DNA from 3 places in the Desulfosporomusa polytropa genome. Region 3 is predicted to be linked to each of the others. Evidence: riboswitches for the same ligand, from Rfam matches in the RefSeq annotation. Region 3 holds a riboswitch; each other region holds the start of a gene.
What was found. A riboswitch is a leader RNA that binds a small molecule or an ion and turns the genes downstream of it on or off. The one in region 3 is predicted to bind molybdenum cofactor.
Positions count from the first base shown of each region.

Region 1: linked by a shared signal. The riboswitch ahead of tig (trigger factor) and the one ahead of ACZ449_RS17695 (hypothetical protein) in region 3 are both predicted to bind molybdenum cofactor.
Region 2: linked by a shared signal. The riboswitch ahead of ACZ449_RS06680 (sigma-54-dependent Fis family transcriptional regulator) and the one ahead of ACZ449_RS17695 (hypothetical protein) in region 3 are both predicted to bind molybdenum cofactor.

Region 1 covers NZ_AP042400.1:2,609,110-2,616,364, reverse strand. The annotation lists gene ACZ449_RS14145 (winged helix-turn-helix transcriptional regulator) at 15-410, shown strand; gene ACZ449_RS14140 (small acid-soluble spore protein P) at 926-1,075, opposite strand; molybdenum cofactor riboswitch at 1,358-1,471, shown strand; gene tig (trigger factor) at 1,539-2,873, shown strand; gene ACZ449_RS14130 (hypothetical protein) at 3,042-3,524, opposite strand; gene ACZ449_RS14125 (uracil-xanthine permease family protein) at 3,799-5,502, shown strand; gene ACZ449_RS14120 (hypothetical protein) at 5,792-6,172, shown strand; gene ACZ449_RS14115 (MarR family winged helix-turn-helix transcriptional regulator) at 6,516-6,944, shown strand; gene ACZ449_RS14110 (methyl-accepting chemotaxis protein) at 7,030-7,255, shown strand, end outside.
Region 2 covers NZ_AP042400.1:1,031,034-1,038,288, forward strand. The annotation lists gene rsgA (ribosome small subunit-dependent GTPase A) at 1-1,079, shown strand, start outside; gene ACZ449_RS06675 (beta-class carbonic anhydrase) at 1,120-1,689, shown strand; molybdenum cofactor riboswitch at 1,811-1,925, shown strand; gene ACZ449_RS06680 (sigma-54-dependent Fis family transcriptional regulator) at 2,016-4,055, shown strand; gene ACZ449_RS06685 (molybdopterin-binding protein) at 4,373-5,398, shown strand; gene ACZ449_RS06690 (molybdopterin-dependent aldehyde oxidoreductase) at 5,483-7,255, shown strand, end outside.
Region 3 covers NZ_AP042400.1:3,397,851-3,405,105, forward strand. The annotation lists gene ACZ449_RS17680 (polysaccharide deacetylase family protein) at 1-439, opposite strand, end outside; gene ACZ449_RS17685 (Gfo/Idh/MocA family protein) at 527-1,513, shown strand; gene modA (molybdate ABC transporter substrate-binding protein) at 1,637-2,449, opposite strand; molybdenum cofactor riboswitch at 2,877-2,992, shown strand; gene ACZ449_RS17695 (hypothetical protein) at 3,168-3,599, shown strand; gene ACZ449_RS17700 (hypothetical protein) at 3,687-5,372, shown strand; partial or broken gene ACZ449_RS17705 (IS3 family transposase) at 5,556-6,868, opposite strand.

The DNA of each region.
Region 1 (7,255 bases), 790 kb from region 3:
CGAGGAGAGTATGCATGAATAAGAAGATTGTGGATGTGGATGAAACCTATGCTGGAGAGAATCTACTTTGCCCTATTCGCTATACTATCGATGTTGTAGGCGGTAAGTGGAAACTGCCAATAATCTGTATGCTTGCCAGTGGATTGCCGACAAGGTACAGCAGTATCAAGCGTAAGCTGACAGGTGTAACAAATATGATGTTGTCGCAGTCGCTAAAAGATTTGGAAGCAGACGGTATTGTCCATCGTGAGCAGTACAATGAAGTTCCGCCAAGAGTGGAATATACATTGACTGACAAGGGCAAGAGCATAATACCGCCTTTGATGAAGCTGGCCGAATGGGGCGCAGGCCATATGCGAGAGGATCCGACATGCACGGTTTTCTGCGATACATGTCAATCGATGAAATAGTATTTTTGTCCCTTTCCCAAAAGAACAAGATAAAGTAATTTGGACGAAAAATGGTATATTGAGAAAAAGTGAGAAAACGGGCTGATTCGGGAGAAATTAGCGGAAACTATGAATAACTTAGATTCTATAGTTTCTTTTTGAGCGGATATAAGGCAATGGGTAGAGCGATTGAAATAATCTATATGGCAAAGGGTGGTATAATGATTATAGGTTTTAGATAAAAGGAGATGTTTAACGAATGGGAGATAAAAGCCCTAAAAATAAGAAAAAACAACTGAAAAAAGTCGCTGAGAAAAAGGCCGCTGCCCATAAGGAACAAGCGGATATTTTAAAATCCGAATGACGTTACAAACGAGTTGCAACATATATAATCGGTTGCAGCTTTTTTGTTGATGAAAAACTGGTTGATATATAGTTAAGCCCCCGGCGTGTGTGAAGCCGGGGGCTTAACTTCATTTGTCGTAATGGCTATTAGCGGTTATAAATTTAGGTATTCGCCATTGTGTAATAAAAATTCAGGAGCCTTCTCCGTGGCGCTGACCAGTGTGACTTTGATTTTTTACTTTCTTAGATCCTGAAAGTGGTTCAGGTATATCGTTGTCATTATTCTTTGTACGCCTAGGGGCATTTGGCGGTTCTACAGGGTAAGCTTCGGGCTTAGTCATGATATCTCCTCCAATTTATAGATTTGCTATGAATTTTTAGAGCTTTCTGGCGTCGATCGTTTCGGTCTCGCTGAGCCTGTTGTGCTTGCTAACTGTTATAGAGCGAAAATTTAACTCTTTGGTACATTTGTTCACCTTATTACATAGCGTATGGCGTCTTACTTTGTTTTATCCGTGGAATAATCTGAAAGAGTAGAAATTTGTCGTAAATTGTCGAAAAGTTTTCCGGGTAACTAGTTGACTTTTTTGCAGGATTTTATAGAAATTTCAAGAAAATTATATAATAAAGATGAGTTCCGAGTCATTAGTTTCCATTCCGGAAGTAATGACCGAAGGGTATGAAGAGTAATTTTTATGCCTGCCCCTATTGTGCGAAGGAAGTCTGGTAAATCAGGCTTCTTTTTTTATTTAAGTAGGAGCCTCAAAATTGGATCGATAATTGAATAAAAGGAGTATGAACCTTATGAATGCAACATTAGAAAAAGTAGAAAACAGTGAAGCTTACTTGGAGTTTATGATTGAAGCAGAAAAAATTGAGGAAGGTCTTGAAAAATCGTATAAAAAGAACGTTAAAAAATATAATATCCCTGGTTTTCGGAAAGGGAGTGCACCACGTTCAAGATTGGAATCGAAATATGGACCAGAAGTGCTCTATGAAGATGCTATTGATTTTGTTGTACCAAATGAATATTATGCTGCCATTAAGGAACTGAATTTAAAAACTATTGGCGAACCTGATATTGAAGTAGGATATATCGTAAAAGGAAAACCGGTTAATGTTAAGGTGCGTGTACCAGTTAAACCTGAAGTTAGCCTTGGAAAACTGGAAGGCTTAGAAATCAAAGTACCAAAACCGTACGAAGTGACTGAAAAGGATATTGAGAAATATTTGCAAGACTTGTGTTCGAAAAACAAAACAGTCATTGATAAGGCCAAAGAACATGCCGCCCTTGGAGATACAGTAACCATTGATTATGAATGTACAGTAGAAGATACTGATGTTGGGGGAAAAGAAGAAAATTGTAAGATAATTCTTGGTTCAGATTCATTTTTTCCTGGCTTAGAGGAAAAATTGGTGGGGGTAAAAAAAGGCGATAAGTTGAATGTTGAAGTTAGCTTTCCCCAAGAACATCCGGCAGTTCAATTGGCTGGTAAAAATGCATTTTTCAAGGTAAAAGTAAAAAATGTTGAAAACATTCAACTTAGAGAATTAAATGATCAGTTTGCCCAGGAAGTGGCAAAATTGAATAGTCTGGAGGAATTACGTTTAGACGCTAAGCAAAAGATTGTTGAAATGGCTTCTCAGCGTGATTTGAATATGAAAAAACAAGCTGTTATTAAGGCTTTATTGAATGCATGTGAGTTTGATGTTCCCGAACCCCTTGTCATGCAGCAAGCTCAGTCGATGCTAGAGGAGTTTACAAACCATTTAAAAGCTGAGGGAGGAACCATTGAACTGTATCTTCAGATGAACAATATGGATTTTGCAAGTTTCAAAAAACAAATGTGGGAAAACGCTAAAATAGTTATCAAATCCAATTGTCTGTTGGAAAAAATTATTGAAGAGAAGAATTTCGAAGTAACTGACGAAGAATTAAATAATGGCATTGAGGCATTCGGTATTAGTATCGGTATGGCACGAGAAAACGCCAAAAAAGAGAACATTGGTCCACTAGTTAACAAAGTGTCGTTTGATTTAAAAGCAGACAAGGCAGTCCAATATGTGCTGAATCATGCGGTTATTACGATTACAGATGCAACTGAGACTACAACTGAGGGGCCACAAGTTAATTCGTAAGAATAGTTGGCTAGATACAAAGTGAAATTAAGGTTGTTCAAAGATTGAGAAGCCGCTAATTATCTGTAATCGTGCAGACAATTGGCGGCTTTTGCTTATGTAGGTCTGGTTTCGCACCCAGCATCTAAACATAGCGAAGAAAATGCCCGCTATACGGGCGAGATTCAATTATTCAAAGGAGTAGGAAAATTGACCGTGGGCTCCGTTTTCCTTAATAGAAAAGAAATAGACAGTTGTCCAATCCTTCGAGCTAACATATTCTCCACCTTTACCCCAATATTGGAAATTACTAGCGGTATTAACTGGTGACGAAATATCTGGATCAGATAGATTCGCATTGGGATCGCCTTGCCAGACGCAACTGTTTGATATGGCATACAAACCAAGGACTTGTTCCCAATCACCATAATGTTCGATTGTAATTGTAGTAGAGGAATTAGGATTGATAATAAACCAGCCTTTGGTATAATCTGTATTACGGTTGGCATCCCAACCATGAAAAGTTACATATACAATTTCTGGTCGATTGTTAATCAATTCCAGCGTGGCTGTGTTTGCGGCTGAAGCCGGATTTGGTACAGTCACCATCACCAGCGTAAGCAGCAACAAACCTAAAAGAATTCGCATGATGTCCGGTCGATAGTTTTTCATTTACTATCATCTCCTTTGAATATCTTAAGAAAACCTAACTGCATTTTAATGATATAGGAATCAAAGCATTTTCACAAGTCTGATAGAAAAAACCTTTCAAAAAACTAAAAATTGGAGAGAAACTTTATTTTATTGAAATGACGTCTATTTTTGCGCTTAAGTGGTGGAATCCAAAATAGAAAAGGCGTTTATGAATTTGCAGGAAATTCGTGGATTGCAAAGAATATTTTGGTATGGTTCTTTTTTTAGTAAAGGGAGGTTGTCTGTGTCAAATATGAAACGCAAGAAACCAAGCGATATTATCTACGATGTAGATGAAAAACCGCCGCTTCGAACATTGATGCCGTTGGTATTGCAACAAATTATCGCACTCTCTGTTGATCTAATGTTCCCGGTGCTTATTGTTTCGGCAATTGGCGGTTCAACAGAACTGGCACAAAGCTTGGTAAGTTTAATGATGATCACTATGGGAATTGGGACGATATTACAGTCATGCAATAAAGGAGCGGTGGGCTCCGGGTATTTCTGTGCTCAGGAAACGAATTCCTTATTTTTTCCTGTTTCCGTTTTGGCAATTAAGACTGGCGGCCTACACCTGATGCTGGGAATGACAGTCGTGGCGGGAATAGCGCAAGCACTGTTTAGCAGAGTGGTACACAAAATGCGGGTACTGTTCCCGGTGGAAATAACGGGCTTAATTATTGTGATGCTAGCAATTTCTCTGATCAAATACTCTTTTTTTAGTTTTGTAGGAGACGGAAAAGGTTCTGACGGATCGGAAGCAATAATAGCGTTTGTCACACTAGGAGTAATTATGTTTATGCATGTGTGGGGAAATGAAAGTTTGCGGCAATATTCGGTATTAGCCGGCATTGTGGTGGGTTTTTTGGTCTCTTATTTCACTGGTGTGCTTACTGAGGAACATTTACAAAAAATATCGGCAGCGCCTGCGATGGCTTTTCCTAGTATTAACCATATCGGTTGGTCGTTCAACATAGAATTGTTAATACCATTTTTACTTGTGGCATTTTGCTCCAGCATAAAAACAGTGGGTAACATAACTGTTTGTCAGAAAATGAATGATGCGAATTGGACCAGGCCGGATATGAATACAATTAGTGGTGGTTTGTTGGCTGAAGGCTTCGGGACAATAATCAGCGGATTATGTGGAACAATGGGTCAAACAACCAGTTCCAGTAGTATGGGGTTGTCCATCGCAACCGGAGTCCTTAGCCGCTATATCGGGTATTGTGTGGGTACGGCATTCATAATATTGGCCTTTTTTCCTAAAATTGCAGCTGTATTTGCCATCATGCCAGAACCGATTATGGGGGCAATTCTCATGATGTCAATAGCATTCGTAGTTCCGTCGGGAATGCAGATTTGCACTTCGCGTATGCTGGATGCACGCAAATCTTTTGTTTTGGGTTTGGCCTTCGTCACCGGTCTGGTTGTTGAGATGTTTCCCGGCTTTGAATCAACCTTTCCTGTTTATATGCAGCCTTTCTTCAAATCCTCGTTGGCTGCTTCGAGTATAACGGCTATCTCTCTTAATTTGCTATTCCGTGTTGGTGTTGCCAAACATCACGTGATTAAAATGACTCCCGGTGTCACCACTTCGGAAGAGGTTGCCAATTTCATGGAAGCTCACGGAGCTGCGTGGGGTGCACGAAAAGAAATTATTAATCGTGCATCGGCAGTACTCAATGAATTTATGGAATCTGCGGCTAATCTAGGATTAACACAAGAAGAGGTCAACGTAGATGCCAGCTTTGATGAATTTAATCTTGATGTGGAGCTTTACTATAAGGGTACATTGATGCAATTTCCAGACATAAGACCAACGCAAGATGAACTTCTACAAGATGACACAGCATTTTTAAAATTATCTGGTTTTCTAATTAAGCAGCATGTTGACTGGCTTAAGTCTGAAAGCCATAATGATAACTGCCACATAAAATTCCACTTTGATCATTAGAATCACTAAATTCAGAATCACTGAAACCCGCGAAAAATTTCGCGGGTTTTTTTAAAATAGAAAAGTATATACTTTCGGATAGTATCGCTAAGAATAATTACGTTATACAATTATTAATGTCAGTATATTTCATACCGGCACATACGTTTTACCACTCATTAGCGGGGCAAACTGACGATTGATGGTTCATGTTTGGAAGAGTGGTGAGGCAATAGGGGGGTGCCTTTGCAACAGGGCCTGTTTACATGATGCAAATTCAGAACGTTAAACATTAATGGAGGTGTGTAGTATGGGTTGTTCGAAAATAAGACTGCTTGTAGGTATGTGTTTGTTGGTGGTGATGATGGCGTTGCCAAGTGTGGGGTTGGCCGGAAGCCAGGATTTTACTTTGGTGAACAATTCGCCTTATAGTATCGTTGGTTTTTGGGTAGCACCGGCTAATAGTGATAATTGGGAAGAAAACCTGATGGAAGGTACGTCTTTGGCAGCAGGCGACAGCATTGAAATCAGCTTTGACAATTCCAGTGATACCCAGTGGTGGAATTTCAGAGTCAAAGACGGCAGCGGACATGTTTGGACCTGGGAAAAGAATGATTATGATTTAAACCAAATCTCACAAATTACGTACTATTATAATAACTCTGGCAAAGGCGCGATTAACTATAAGTAACGCAAAATGATGCAAGGGGCCCTGTTGCAAGGGGAAAATCAGCAATAGTACTGGCTCTACCTAAGGGGGCACTGAACTTTTTTGACGCTATGTGATTTTAACGTTCAAGCTATTTATGAATATCAGAGAGTAATGAGTATCAGCGTAAAGCTGGTACTTTTTTTGTTTATACTAACTACACCTATTTTTCTGGTTTTACAAGGCTGGTGGGAGAATGTAGCGAAAACTGGCCTCAAATCGGATAAATTAGGTCAGATTGTATATAGTAATGGCTATATTTGTATTTTTGTAGTAAAATACTTTCGAAACAGTTGATTAGTCAACTAATCATGAGGAGGTAATAGTGGAAATAAACGGGTTAATAATGCGTCAGCTTTTTCAGCTCACTCGCACTATTTCTAGAAGCCTAAATAGCAATTTTAGTCCTTATAATCTGCACTTTTCAGAGTGGGGTATCATTTTAACGCTAATGGAAAAAGGGATGATGACGCAGGGCGAGTTAGCGACCTACTTGAATATTGAACCATCAGCTGTATCGCGAAGTTTAGTTGGACTGCAAAATAAAGGCTATATAATGAGAAAGGCAGGCGTTGACCGGCGCGAAAAACAAGTTTTTTTGACTGAACTAGCTAAAAACCAGTATCAAGTATGGGATAGTATTGCGGGGCAGCATAGACAAAATCTTTTGGCTGATCTCTCTGAGGAAAAGAAGAAAGAATTGTATGCGGTGTTAAATGATATTTATCAGACAGTCCAATGTAAAGATGGGTAAGCCTGTTCCTAGATTACAGTGAAACCTTGACTTGTGGGAATGAAATCCAGTTATTATATAATCATATTTCAAAGGAGATATCAGAATGCTCAAAACAGATAAGGTAGCAAACTTTTCTACAAAAAGCATCAAGACCAAGTTAATTATTTTTGCATGCTTAGTATTGACCATTTCCATTGGAGTTGCAGGGTTCTTCAATTTAAGAGGTAGCCAGATGGCTCTTAATGAAAAAATCGAGGAGAACATGATCGAGAGTGCGGAAACTGCAGCAGAGGGGATTGGCAAGGAAGTGGCAGCAATGAAAGCGGTAG
Region 2 (7,255 bases), 2.4 Mb from region 3:
TGAGTAAAACTAATTTATATACAATTGGACTGACCGAATTATTGGAACAAGAATCAAGACTTTATGCTGGGTTATACATAGCACGAGTGTCAGTTCAACACAAACATTTATATAAAGTCATTACTGAAGAGGGTGAAATGACGGCTGAGGTTTCAGGTAAGCTCGTCTTTACCGTGAAAGATAAGAGCGATTATCCTACGGTTGGAGATTGGGTTATGGTTGACCGTATTTGCGACACTGCTGGTCATGTTATCATTAATGTGATTCTGCAGCGCTCAAGCATGCTTGAGCGCAAGGCGGCCGGAACAGCGCAGGAACGTCAGCTTATAGCCGCCAACATTGACACGATCTTTATTTGCATGTCACTAAATAATGATTTTAATCTGCGGCGGTTGGAACGCTATCTGGCTATCGCGTGGGATAGTATGGCTATCCCCGTGATCATACTTACCAAAGCAGACCTTTGCTCTAATTTATCTGAAAAACTGTCTGAATTGCGTCCGATTGCCCCAGGCGTCGATATACTTGTAACGTCTAGCCTGAGTGAGGAAGGCTATGTTGAGATTACGAAATATATTGACGTTGGTAAAACGGTGGCATTTATCGGCTCGTCAGGCGTTGGCAAATCGACGTTAATCAACCGCTTGGCAGGCACCGAAGTATTTGTAACCAAAGAAATCGATCAATATGATAAAGGACGCCATGCAACAACACACCGGCAACTGATCGTGCTTCCAATAGGCGGTGTAGTGATCGACACTCCTGGTATGCGTGAATTGCAGCTAGAAACTGCCGATTTGTCTAAAGCCTTTGCCGATATCGAACAATTGGCGCAAAACTGCCGTTTTGACGACTGCAGCCATCAGAATGAGCCTGGTTGTGCGATAAAAACTGCTATTGAAACCGGTACCCTATTGATCGAACGCCTCATAAGCTACCAAAAACTCCAGGCCGAGTTGACCTATCAGGGAATGAACTCACGCCAGCTTGAACAAGCAAAGGTCAAACGGATGTTTGGAAGTCTTGGCGGGATGAAAGAAGCAAACCGATCAATAAAAGAGAAGAACAAACGCCGATAGTTATTTGCAGTAAACCAGATAGTATAACAGGAGATTCGTTATGAATATTTTAGAACAAGTACTAGCAGCTAATAGTAATTTCATGGAATATTTAGTGGAAGGAGCTATTCAAGATTATCCCGAGAATAATAAATTGCCTAATCGGCATTTAGCGATTTTTACTTGTATGGATACAAGATTAGTAGATTTTTTAGAGCCAGCAATGGGCATCAAACGTGGCGAAGCAAAAGTGATAAAAAATGCCGGGAATTCGGTGACTGGTCCGTTTGAAGCTACGATTCGCAGCTTAATTGTAAGTATCTTCGAGCTGGGTGTAAAAGAAGTAATGGTGATTGGGCATTTTGACTGTGGATTAGCTCATACAACAGCTGACAGTCTTATTCAAAAGATGTTAGCACGTGGAATTTCACCAGATGCCATCAAAATGATAGAAGCAGAGTTAATAAATTGGATAGATCACTTTCATCATCCGGTAGATAATATAGAAGAAGTAGTTAGAAAAATCCGTAATAATCCACTTATCCCTAAGGATGTACCTATTCACGGCTTGATATTTAATCCGCATACAGGACAACTTGAGGTTATCGTGGACGGCTACCAGCATGTATAATGGGTGAGTTAGCGTAGTGGTCTTTTTTGAAATTAGGTAAAGGGATTTCCAGTATATTCAAACCTATTTACTTGATGTGCAGGAGTTTCGTCATAAATACCGAATACTATAAACTGAACTGAATATTCAGTAACTCCGAATTTGGTGGGCTAAAGGAAACTAAGACCATCAGGTCAACGGGTTTATTGGGAAACCGATAAGCCTCCCGGTGCGGAAAGGAGTCAGTGCTAGTTATTGAGACAGAGCGCTCGTCCTTTTGGCGTGCTCTGTTTTTTGTTTTTTTCGGGAAATGGTATTTTGAAAAATGAGTACAGGAGGATGAACTTATGGCTATGTATGCCGAGAACACAGTTGATGGTACTTGGGCCGGGTGGCTAAAATTTACAGCCACTCTAAAAAGTGCTGACAAAAGTTATAAGTACTCGGTTAGACCAGAAATTTTGGACTCATGGGTAAGGTGTCGCCAAGCCAAGGTTAATCCCAATGATGAAGCAATTCATCACCGATTGGAAACTGCTAGTCTGCAGGTTATGTTGCGGAAAAATAAGGACCTTATTACTATTGCTAAGCCATTTATGGATAACTTGTATCAAATTGTTGCAGGCTCTGGATTTGTTGTGGCACTAACTGATGTGCGTGGCTATGTTATGGAAATTTTTGGCGATAAGGATACCCTGACGAATCCAATGACTGTGAGCTTTTTTCAAGGAGCAAGTTGGAGTGAAGCTGAGGCTGGTACTAACGCCATTGGTACAACATTGGTTACAGGGAAGCCGATTCAGGTTTCAGGATCTGAACATTACTGCCGCAAACATCACTGTCTGACCTGTTCGGCAGCCCCGATACTTGATGAGTGGGGAAACGTGCTAGGAATTTTAGATGTTTCCGGCAAATCGACTGCTGCGCATCTGCATACACTGGGGATGGTTATGGCGGCAGCGGAAGCAATTATGGCGCAGTTGGGGATTCGCAAGAAAAATAAGGAACTAAGTGTAATTAATAACCGGTTGACGAATATTTTCAATACGATGTCTGATGGCGTAATTATGGTGGACAATAATGGAGTTATTAGCGAACTGAACCCTGTTGCCAAAAAAATACTTGGTTTTGGTATAAATAAGTCTGAGGATACCCGCGGAGTTCAGGTGGAAAGTATTTTAGGGACTAAAAATACTTTTGTTCGAAGGATGCTAATGTGCAAAGAATCCTGTCCAGATACTGAAGTCTTGCTGGATATTAATGGTGAAGTCAGTCAATTTTGGGCTTCAGGGGAGCCTGTTACCGATGAACAGGGAATTGTGACAGGCGGCGTTATTATTCTGCGGCCCATTAAACGAATTCAAAATTTGGTGAATCGTTTTAATGGAAACTATGGGACCTTGCAGTTTAGTGATATTATTGGCGAAAGTAAAGCCATTCTGGAAGCCGTCAGGATAGCCTCTCTTGCTGCGACCTCAATATCCAGCGTGCTGCTTCAAGGCGAAAGTGGTACAGGCAAAGAGATATTTGCCCAGGCTATCCATAATCGGAGTGAGCGTAATGCCGGGCCTTTTATCGCGGTAAACTGCGGAGCCATACCTCGGGAACTTATTGGCAGTGAACTATTCGGCTATGCCGATGGTGCCTTTACCGGGGCTAAACGCGGGGGCAAGCCAGGTAAATTCGAACTCGCCTGTGAGGGAACGTTATTTTTGGATGAAATCGGCGATATGCCATTAGAGCAGCAGGTAGCGCTCTTGCGGGTATTACAGGAGAGAAAAGTAAATAGAATTGGCTGTGATAAGGTAATTCCTGTTGATGTAAGAGTGATTTGCGCTACCAACAAAAACTTATTGAAAGAAGTCGAAAAAGGGACGTTTCGCAAAGATTTGTATTATCGATTAGATGTTATATCTATTACAATACCGCCGCTGCGAGAACGTTCAGAGGATATAATCGCATTATTTAATTACTTTTTGGAAAAGCTAGACAAACATGGTCGAAATTTCGTAGTTACTACAGAAGTGGTTGACCGAATTGTGCATTACGATTGGCCGGGGAATGTGCGTGAACTTCAGAATGTGGTAGAACGGATTGCCAGTCTGACAGAAGGGCAAATAGTAAATCTAGAGAATTTGCCGAAAGAAATATGTAATTTGCAAGCAGCTGTTACCGATACCGAGAAACAGACTTCTTCAATCCATTACGCTGCAGAATCCTTTTGTGGGAGAGAGGGGCGGCGTTTTATGCTAGAGGAACATGAACGACAGGAAATTCTTGAGATGCTTTTTACCCATAGAGGAAATGTTAGTCTGACAGCGCGAAGCATGGGAGTTTCGCGAAATACCTTGTACAGAAAAATGAAACAGTACGAAATATATAAATAGTGGATAAAACTGTCACTTTTATGTGACAGTTTTAAGTGACACTTGTGAACATATTGAGGTACATGTAGCAGAATTTTAGAGAATCAGCAGGGTGAAACCCTACTGATTCTTAATTTTTTGGGAGGTATTTATAGTTGGTATAAATCTTGCAGTTATATATTACAAATATTTAGTATTGCAAGAAATTACATAGGTATATATTCCGCAGTAAAGAAGTTTGCAGGCGCAGGTAGGTGATACATTGCCAACGCACCACCTACCTGCAAAAATATTTAACACGTTGTATGTAGATGAGAATCAGCTAAGGAGGGCAATCAATGAGAGCAGTTTCTGTATATCAGGCAGAAGGTATGGTTCTCTGTCATGATGTCACTGAAATTATTCCGGGAAAACGCAAAGGCAAAGCTTTTAGGAAAGGACATGTTATCTGCAAAGAAGATATCCCGAGGTTGCTGGATATTGGCAAGGAAAATATTTATGTCTGGGAAGTAAATGCGCAAACTATTCATGAGAATGATGCAGCAACCAGATTTGCTAAGGCCATAGCAGGGCAAGGTCTACACTTAGATGAGGCTTCAGAAGGTAAGGTCGAAATAAGAGCAAATACTCTTGGCTTGCTAAAAATAAATACAGAAGCATTGGAAAGGATCAACGATATTGATCAAGTGGCCGCAGCTACCTTACACACGAATCAGATGGTGGATGCGGGGAAAAAGGTTACAGGCTGCAAAATTATTCCGTTGGTGATTGAGGCCGAGAAACTTCAACAAATTGAACAAATTGGGATTGATTACTATCCGGTGGTGGAGGTCAAACCTTTGCAAGCCTGTAAGGTGGGTGTTGTCACTACCGGTAGTGAAGTATATCATGGCCGGATCAAGGATTGTTTCGGACCAGTATTGGCGGATAAGTTTGAATATTTGGGAAGTTCGATTCTGCGGCAGGTATTTGTACCTGATGATATTTCTATGATTGCTAAAGCTATTCATGGTTTGCTTGCCGAAGGTGCCGATATGATTGTGACTACCGGTGGTATGTCTGTCGATCCAGATGATGTAACACCTTCGGGCATCAGGGCCGCAGGAGGACAGATTGTTATTTATGGGGCGCCTACACTGCCGGGCGCGATGTTTATGCTGGCGTATTTAGGAAAAGTTCCGGTTCTTGGCTTACCAGGCTGTGTCATGTATCACAAGAGTACGGTGTTTGACCTGGTAGTTCCCCGCCTGTTAGCTGGTGAAGAACTATCACGCAAAGATATTACCAGACTGGGGCATGGTGGGTTATGTCTAGTATGTGAAGATTGTCGTTACCCGGAATGTGGCTTTGGCAAAGGCAGCTAATCATGGTAAGATTATGCGTATTTCGGGGATGAAGAAATCCCCTGAAATATAGATTATTGAATAATAAAGGAGACGAGAGAGCAGATGCAAAAGAAAATTCTGATTATCAATGGTTTGCCCAGAACGCTAATTGTTGATCTGGAAGCTAGTTTGGCTAGTGTGCTCCGGGAACAACTGCTGTTGACTGGTTGCAAGGTTGGCTGTAATCAAGGTCAATGCGGGACTTGTTCAATTATTATGGATGGCCGAGTAATACGGTCTTGCGTCACGAAGATGAAAAAGGTTCCTGATGAAGCCAATATTACAACCATTGAAGGATTGGCTACACCTACTAACCTCCATCCGCTGCAAGTTGCCTGGATGGCCTATGGCTGCGCTCAATGCGGTTTCTGCAGTCCGGGATTTATTTTGTCAGCGAAAGTATTGCTTGATGAGAATCCCAGCCCCACTAGAGAAGATATTCGCGCATGGTTCCAAAAACACCGCAATGCCTGCCGTTGCACAGGTTACAAACCTCTAGTTGATGCTGTTATGGCAGCTGCTAGTATTCTCCGCGGGGAAATGCGCAAAGAAGAACTGATTTTCAAACCTGTCGGCAACAAAATTTACGGCACAACTTATATTCGTCCGTCTGCCTTGCAGAAAGTTACCGGCACTTGGGATTTTGGCGCCGATGTTTCGCTGCAAATGCCTACAGGAACTTTGCGGTTAGCTCTTGTTCAAGCAGAAGTATCTCATGCGAATATTAAAGGCATTGACACCTCAGCAGCTGAGAAAATGCCTGGTGTATATAAAGTAATTACCCATAAAGACGTAAAAGGCAAAAACCGAATTTCCGGTCTGATCACTTTCCCGACTAATAAAGGTGATGGCTGGGATCGCCCCATTCTTTGCGATGAGAAAGTATTCCAGTTTGGCGACGCTATTGCCATAGTTGCCGCAGATACGGAAGAACATGCCCAAGCTGCAGCTAAAGCGGTAAAGGTTGATCTTGAAGTATTGCCGGCATACATGAGTGCTCCTGCCGCAATGGCACCTGATGCCATTGAAATTCATCCCGGAACCCCTAATGTTTACTTTGAGACTGGTGTGGTAAAAGGCGAAGACACTAAGCCCGTTATGGATAGCGCCGATGTTGTCATTGCAGAAGTTGAAACTTACTGCAGCCGTCAGCCGCATCTTCCGCTTGAGCCTGACTGCGGCAGCGCCTATATTGATGAAGAAGGCCGTCTGACTATTCATTCTAAGAGTATCGCATTACACTTGCACCATGCAATGATTGTCGCCGGTATTGGTATTGAACCGGAGAAATGCCGCCTTGTAGCCAACCCGACAGGTGCTACTTTTGGTTATAAATTTAGTCCAACTAATGAAGCTTTGCTGGGCGTTGCCTGTCTTGCTTGCGATGGTAAGCCTGTTTCCCTTATCTTCAACATGTTCCAGCAAATTACCTATACAGGCAAGCGTTCACCTGCACTTGTTAAAACGAAACTTGCTGCTGATAAGACAGGGAAAATTTTGGCAATGGATACCAATTGGTGGCTGGATCATGGTCCGTACAGTGAATTCGGTGACCTGAACTGCATACGGCAAGGGCAGTTTACCGGTGCTGGTTACGATATTCCGAAAATCCGCGGTAAAGGCAAGTGTGTATGCACCAACCATGGCTGGGGATCTGCTTTCCGCGCCTACGGCTCGCCTAAAGCCTTCTTGTCATCAGAAATCTGTATTGATGAGCTGGCCGAAAAACTCGGTATGGATCCATTGGAATTGCGCTATAAGAATGTATATCGCCCTGGTGCTACCACGCCGACCGGCCAGGTACCAGAAGTATTCTGTCTGCCGGAAATGCTTGAC
Region 3 (7,255 bases):
ACATCTCCCTTATCTGAGCACTTGACAACCGCTTGTTTTTATCAATATTTACACCTGGTACAAAAATAACAGCACGAAAATCATATTGCTTTAATATAGGAAAAGCATATAAATAATTATCCTCATAACCATCATCAAATGTAATAAGAATCGGCTTGTCCGGCAGTTTAACCGGCTCTTGCCGCATATACGCAACAAACTTTTCCGGGGAAATAGTTTCAAAACCCGCCTTTTTCAACATATCCATCTGCCGTGCAAACTCTGCCGGTGTCACCGTTAAATTCGGTAAATCACTGTTGTCCTCACTCACATGATGATATAACAATACGGGAATACCGTTAAGATACTGGGCAGATGCACTATTGGCAAACATAACAGGCAAAAGTCCGACAAGCAGGCAAATAAGCTGGTGGCATACTACCTTTTTTCCGATCTGCATATGAATCCCTCTTCTTGTTTTATATTAATTTCTATTATAAACTAACTTTAATAGAAATTAAACTCTACCTGAAAGGCAGGCTTTATCATGACACAGATAAATTGGGGTATCCTATCAACAGGTACGATTGCGAAAAAATTTGCAGACACTTTTCCCCAGTTACCCGATTGCGGCACTCTCTTAGCTGTCGCGTCACGCAGCCAGGAATCTGCCCGTCAATTTGCCACAAGTTATAGTATACCACGCGCCTATAGTAGTTATTTAGAGTTAGTGCGTGATCCCGAGATTGATGTTATCTATGTTGCTACCCCACATTCTTCCCACTATGAAAACGTGAAACTCTGTTTAGAGAATGGCAAACATGTTCTTTGTGAAAAATCATTTACTGTCAACATAGAGCAAGCTACTGCCCTTATTCAACTGGCTAAAGAAAAAAATTTGTTTCTGATGGAAGCCTTCTGGACAAAATTTCTCCCAGCCTACCAGCAGCTTAGCAAAACTATCGCCGAAGGTGCTATTGGGGACATAATTCATTTCAGGGCCCAATATGGCTTTGCCCCCACCGGGGCGAGGTATGTAAGAAAATTTGATCCTAACCTGGCCGGAGGTGCTTTGTTGGATATCGGTGTTTACGCCCTCGGGGTGGCAACCATGCTGCTAGGCTATCAGCCTGCCCAGATGTGCTCAAGTGCCATTATGGGCGAATATGGCACAGATAAATTTAATAGTATCATGTTAGCTTATGAAAACGGCATGACTGCCCACTTAATTACAACCATTGGCTCTGTTATCGAACCACAAGCTGTGGTCTTCGGTACTAAAGGCCAGATTATTCTCCCCAACTTTTCCGCACTCCAAAACTTTACTTTGAAAAAAAACGATGGTACACAATCCACTGTCGATTCACCCTTTGAGATTAATGGTTTTGAATATCAAATACGGGAAACGGTCACTTGTTTGCGCGCTAAAAAAAGGGAGAGTGATATCATGACTCATCAAAATACCCTAGCAGTAATGCGATTAATGGATACAGCCCGTGCCGACTGGGGGCTAAGGTTCCCTTGTGAGGATTAACTAGCGGCATAGCTTAAACCAGGTAATTGTAATACCGGCAAACAGTCATACTAATGGCCTTGCTTCCTGATCAACACAGGAGGCAAGGCCGTTTACGTTAACCTACTAACAATATCATCTGCTTTATTGGTTTGAACCAACAAAAGTAAAACCATATTTCTTAAAGACTGCTGCACTTTGTGGACTACAAAGATATGTCAAAAAGGCTTCGGCTTCTTGGGGATGCTTAGAATTAGCCATAACCACTGCTGGAAACGTAACCGGCGTGTGCGACCCATCTGGCGCAGCCGCGACTACTTTGACCTTATCGCTTAACGCGGCCACCGTCGAAAATGCAATTCCTGCATCAACATTTTCTGTCTCAACATAGGCAATGATTGTGCGAACATCCTTAGCCTGTACGGCTTTATCTTTAACAGCTTCCCATATACCAATATTTTTAAGTAACTCTATAGCATATTGACCAGCCGGCACAGTCCCCGGCTCGCCCATACCAAACCTTGTGACCCTTGTTAAATCTTGAAAACCTTCGATTTTCAATTGAGAGTTTTTCGGAACCACCAGTACCAATTTATCACTAACCAGTATTTTTCGGGTACTAGCTACTACGAGATTTTGGTTTTGCAGATCATTCACCTGTTTCGGTGAAGCAGAAATAAATATATCTGCCATGACACCCTGTTCTAACTGTTTTTGTAAAACTCCAGCAGGACCAAGATTAAATACAAGTTTTACATTTGGATTAGACGCTTCATATTCTTTTTGAATATCCTGCAGAGCATCTTTCAGCCCAAGCGCAGCAGAAATATTAATTTCCATAGGCTCGGTCAGTTTTACCGGCGTTTGGACAACAGGCTTTGTTGCCCAAATTGTTCCGGCGACAACCAGAACTGCAACCAGTATAAACAGCCAATTAACTACAACCTTCTCTTTCACAGATAACTCCCCCTCGCATTGCCAGTAGCGCTGGCTGCTATTTCTCCAGGACAAGCTCATGTCTGTCAGCATCTTTTAATACACAATTCCATGCTATGACCTGACCGCCCCTAATTTAAAAATAAACAAATTTATACCAACATAAACTAACATAACTTTATTATAGTATTTATTATATGGTAATTGCAAGCAATTACCATATAATAAATACTTCTTTAAGTAACACTTGTTCAGCCTTAAAACTCAGTAATTACAGGCATAATTCCATATTTACCGGCATTATCGCTAAACTAAATTTTTTCTACTCAATATATACCAACCCTATTGCTTTATATAATCTCAGCAAATATAATAGTATTATACTTGTTTATATTTGTTTATGTTAGTTCTTGTTATCAAAATGCCTTTTATCTCAAGTTCTCACAATTGAATAGTCTGCTTCTTAGCCGATTTACCTAATCCTTCAAGGTATGGTAACCGGCCGATCGGTATAGCGGGAAACGGCTATATCTCCCTTTTGGAAAGGAGCAATATTTTAAGCGGCGCAGTTCCTTGTGCCTATTTATGATCCGATTTGCGCCTGCTTAAATTCATTGCCAAGCCTTTCCATCCCGGATAAGCTTGGCAATTTTGATTTATTAGAAGTTTACTATCCTGCATATGCTCCACCCTAGAACATTTGTATGTCAATAACACTATTTTGATAGGAGGAAAAATTATGTTCGAGCGAGTCCATACCCACAGCGATATTTTAAAAAACGGAAAAATCATGCTATTGGTCGACTGCGAACCCGGTTGCTACACGTTAACTGACTTAGAATATTCAGAACACGCATTTCAGGAACTCCTTGTGGACACCTATAAAACCCTCCAAGAAGCTAAATTGACTAAGAACAACTTCACTTTTGAGGCCTATGCCAATACCATTGTATCGTTGACAAACAACCTTGAAAATATTACGAAATCTCTTCTTGCAATCAAATCAGCAATACAAGCAGCTAACGGCAAGCAAGGTACAATTATTACTGAGTCTTACCAACAGGAAAGTGTCGAACACAGTGCAAAAAAAAATGCAGCAGCGTACCAAAATGACCCCGACCAGTTCACAGCAAAACGCAGTTTGCATACGCTACGAATCTTTCAAAAATGAAGCCCCTACAAAGCACATGTTCTGCTTTAAAATAGCTCCAAAAGGAAATTTAACAATACATGATTACATAAGAGATGGTGATGCCTTATGAAGATTTCCGATTTCACTTTAATAGTCGACAATGTCTCTGTAGATACGCTTCCACTTTTTGTTCAACTCGCTGCCGATACAACCTCGGCATACAAGGAGATTGACGCACTCTATGAAACTGATAAAACACGCTACCAGACCGCAGCATCCCTTTCTCCCTATGCAAATTACCCTTTGTTCACTACCAGCGGTATTGAACGGCAATGTTATGCCGTAAAATATTTAGGGGTGCTGCTTGCGGCTATAGAAGATGGTCGCGATTCTCCCTTATTCGAACAGCTATTACGCAGCCTAACAAAACACTGGAATGATTTGCACTATTACATAAAGAACTCCGAAACAATCGATTTATCAACAGCTGTTAAGCCGGAGTATTACGCTGAATCCACCCAAAATAGTCAGCACCATAATCTTCTTACAGGCGCCGCAACACAATATCTCCAGACTTTCATTGCGTTGTATCCAGCCATCGACTTACCACCGCAGGCCTCCTTAAAATTCGCAATGTTTATGACATGTGCTCTAGGAAAAAAGGCAATTGTATCAACTCCTGAGACTTTATCTATTATCCAAACACTTGCCAGCAAACTTGATGGTACTAGCGAAATTCAACAATTACGAGGCAGACTGAATAAAGCATCAGTAAAAAAAGTGGCCCGCTATCTAAAAAATTTGATATATCAAAAAGTCTTTCATAATTATCGCGATCCCTGGAACGGCGACCACTGCTGGGAGGGCTTGGCCCACTGCAGCGCATATCTGTCGTCAATAGCAGGAATATCATTGTTTTCCCCAAAACTCTTGACGCAGGTTAAGGAGCGAGATGTAGAACTTCTTTGCCGCCTTTATATTGTTAAGATGACTGCAGAGTTATTTCGCTCTAATCATAAACAAAGCAAAGAAGAGATGGAATTAGATTGTGCTGAATTTGTAATGTTTGGCTTAAATTTACTTGAGTTCGTAAGAGAATATAAGAAAACGAAAAAATATTATTTTGAACACAATGCCCCATTTCCATATGCTGAAATGAATAATCTTCAAAAGCAGCTTCAGACTTGTGAAACAGAGGTCCGAAGAATGAGCGCGGATTTGACTGCAAAAACTAATTTACTAGCCTTAAAGGAAGAAGAGATTAACAATCTGATTCTTAAACAAAAATTCGTGTTAAATGCATTGACCAAGGAAAATCAACTGCTTAAAACTAAACTTGCGCAAATCGAAGATCACCCTCGAAAAATCGCAGACATAAAAACAATTCACTCTGATACTATTTTTAAAGCAGCAATATCCAATAAACATTACAATATAGAGACGGCTTTAAAAAGACTAAGCACTATTCATGCCTTGGTTATCGGCGGTTCTGAAAACTGGCAAGCCAAGTTAAAGCGCAAACTCCCCCACTTTGTATATCTTTTTGGCGACACAAGCAACTTTGACGAAGCACTGATTATCCATGCCGATATTATTTTTGCCAATGTTCGGTGCAAATTTAGCCACGATTGCTTTTATAAGATGATCAAACCAATTCGCTATTATAATAAGCATCTAGTGTTTTTGCCTAATACTAATATTGCCCTTACCATTCACCAGATGGTCAACGCTGCAGATTCGGACTATGCAGCAGAAACAGCAGCAAGAAATGCCACAGTACATAATGATATCGGCCGTGTTGTCGAACTATGAACCAGCATTAATTACGAATTTGAATACAAGGAGAAGGGTTTTACTTTTGGCATTGCCCCAAAAGTAACAAAAGGTCTAGGCCCAAAGCCTCCAAAAGCTGAAAAGCCGGGCGATATTCCTAAAATCCGCAAACTCGCTACGTGAACTGGTACCCTAAATTAGGACAGTGAGAAGAAATCCGTTTTAGGAAGCGATAAGATGATCCCGATATTGATTTGGGGTCATCTTTTTTAATCCCCATTGGTAACGTTGGCAATTGTAATACTCAATGTATTCATCGATCTTATTCTGAACTTCAGTAAAGCTTTGGCACTCTTTTATATTAATTTCATCCTTCATATGTCCAAAGAATGACTCCATTGATGCGTTATCCAAACAGTTGCCCTTCCTAGACATGGACTGTTTTATCAATAATTCTTTCACCCTGCACTGAAATTCAGGATGTGTATAATGAAATCCCTGATCCGAGTGTATAATTGCGTCAGGGTGGATGTTTCCGCCCAAAGTTTCCTGTAATCGGTCCAGCGTTTTCATCACAAGACCCATTTCGAGAGAAGTCGATAGATGGTAAGCCAAAATTTCTCTTGTTGATCCGTCTTTAATGACCGATAAGTAAGCCTTACGCCCCTCGGCGTAATATAGATAGGTAATATCGGTTAACATGACCTTTTGCGGCTCGTGGTGATCAAACTTGCGCTTTAGCAGATTACATACCGTTTTATGAGGTTGAGTTGCCTTTGCCATTTTTCGATACGGATTCTTCCGTCTCACCACCGTAACCAATTGGAACCTTCGCATAATACGCAAAATCTTCTTGTGATTCATAAGAATTGCGTACTCTCTTTCTAGATTCATCTTTATCGTGCGCCAGCCACCCTTTCTTTTAGTAGCAATAAATATTTCTTCAATCAGTTTATAATCATTTCTGTCATGCTCTTCTCTCTGGTATCGACTAGGTGCTGCCTTCAGCCAGGCATAGAACCCGCTACGGCTAACTTGTGCTATCTCACATAAGTAACTAATCATACGATACTTCGGATACTTTCGTATGACTCGATATATGATTTGGAACTTTTCTGCAGCATTTAACGCCTTCTTTCTTTCTCCCGTATCTTTTTTAACAATTCATTTTCTGCCTCAAGAAAATAAATTTTGGCCTCGGCCTTTTTTAACTTATCTTCAATGGACGACTCTCTGCCTGTTAAACGGATACCTTTTGAACTTCGTCCCGCTTCTCTCAGACCTTGCTCACCACGCTGTTTGAAAATGATACGCCATCTTTTGATACAGACAAATGGTTTATCGTCTCCTATTAGTTGAAGATTGAAGCCATTGTCAATAAAAATTTGTCTAGGCTTCTTTCCAGATAAGTATTCTTTGACCGCTCTAATTTTAAAATCGGAATGATACGAGATATAGCGGTCAGTTACTTTCTCTACATTGGGGTTTCTCAGAAGGATGTGTTGATCCGATTCGCTATAGAATATATTACTCACTAAAATTCCGCCTCCGGTAATTAATAATTTCATTATATACATTTATTCGTTCTATGAACATACAAAAACCCCGATACGGACTTTATAATAGTGTCCATTATCGGGGTACCGGTTCACGCTCAAACAGTACGGATTTTTTAACGGAATACCGCCCGGCTTTTCTCCTGCGGAACGCTTTTTCCGGCAAAGGCCGGGGGGTTACGGGGGTTACGAGGGATACCGAGGTACCACCTTACGGCTGCCTGTGCCGGGTTTTGTACTTGACACCCCTTGTTTTATAATGCCTCCGCGACTCCCAAATCTTATACTTTGATATATTAAAAAGAGAACTATCGTGCGTGCGATAGTCCTCTTTTTATTTCATTTACACAACTCAATTGTACTTTA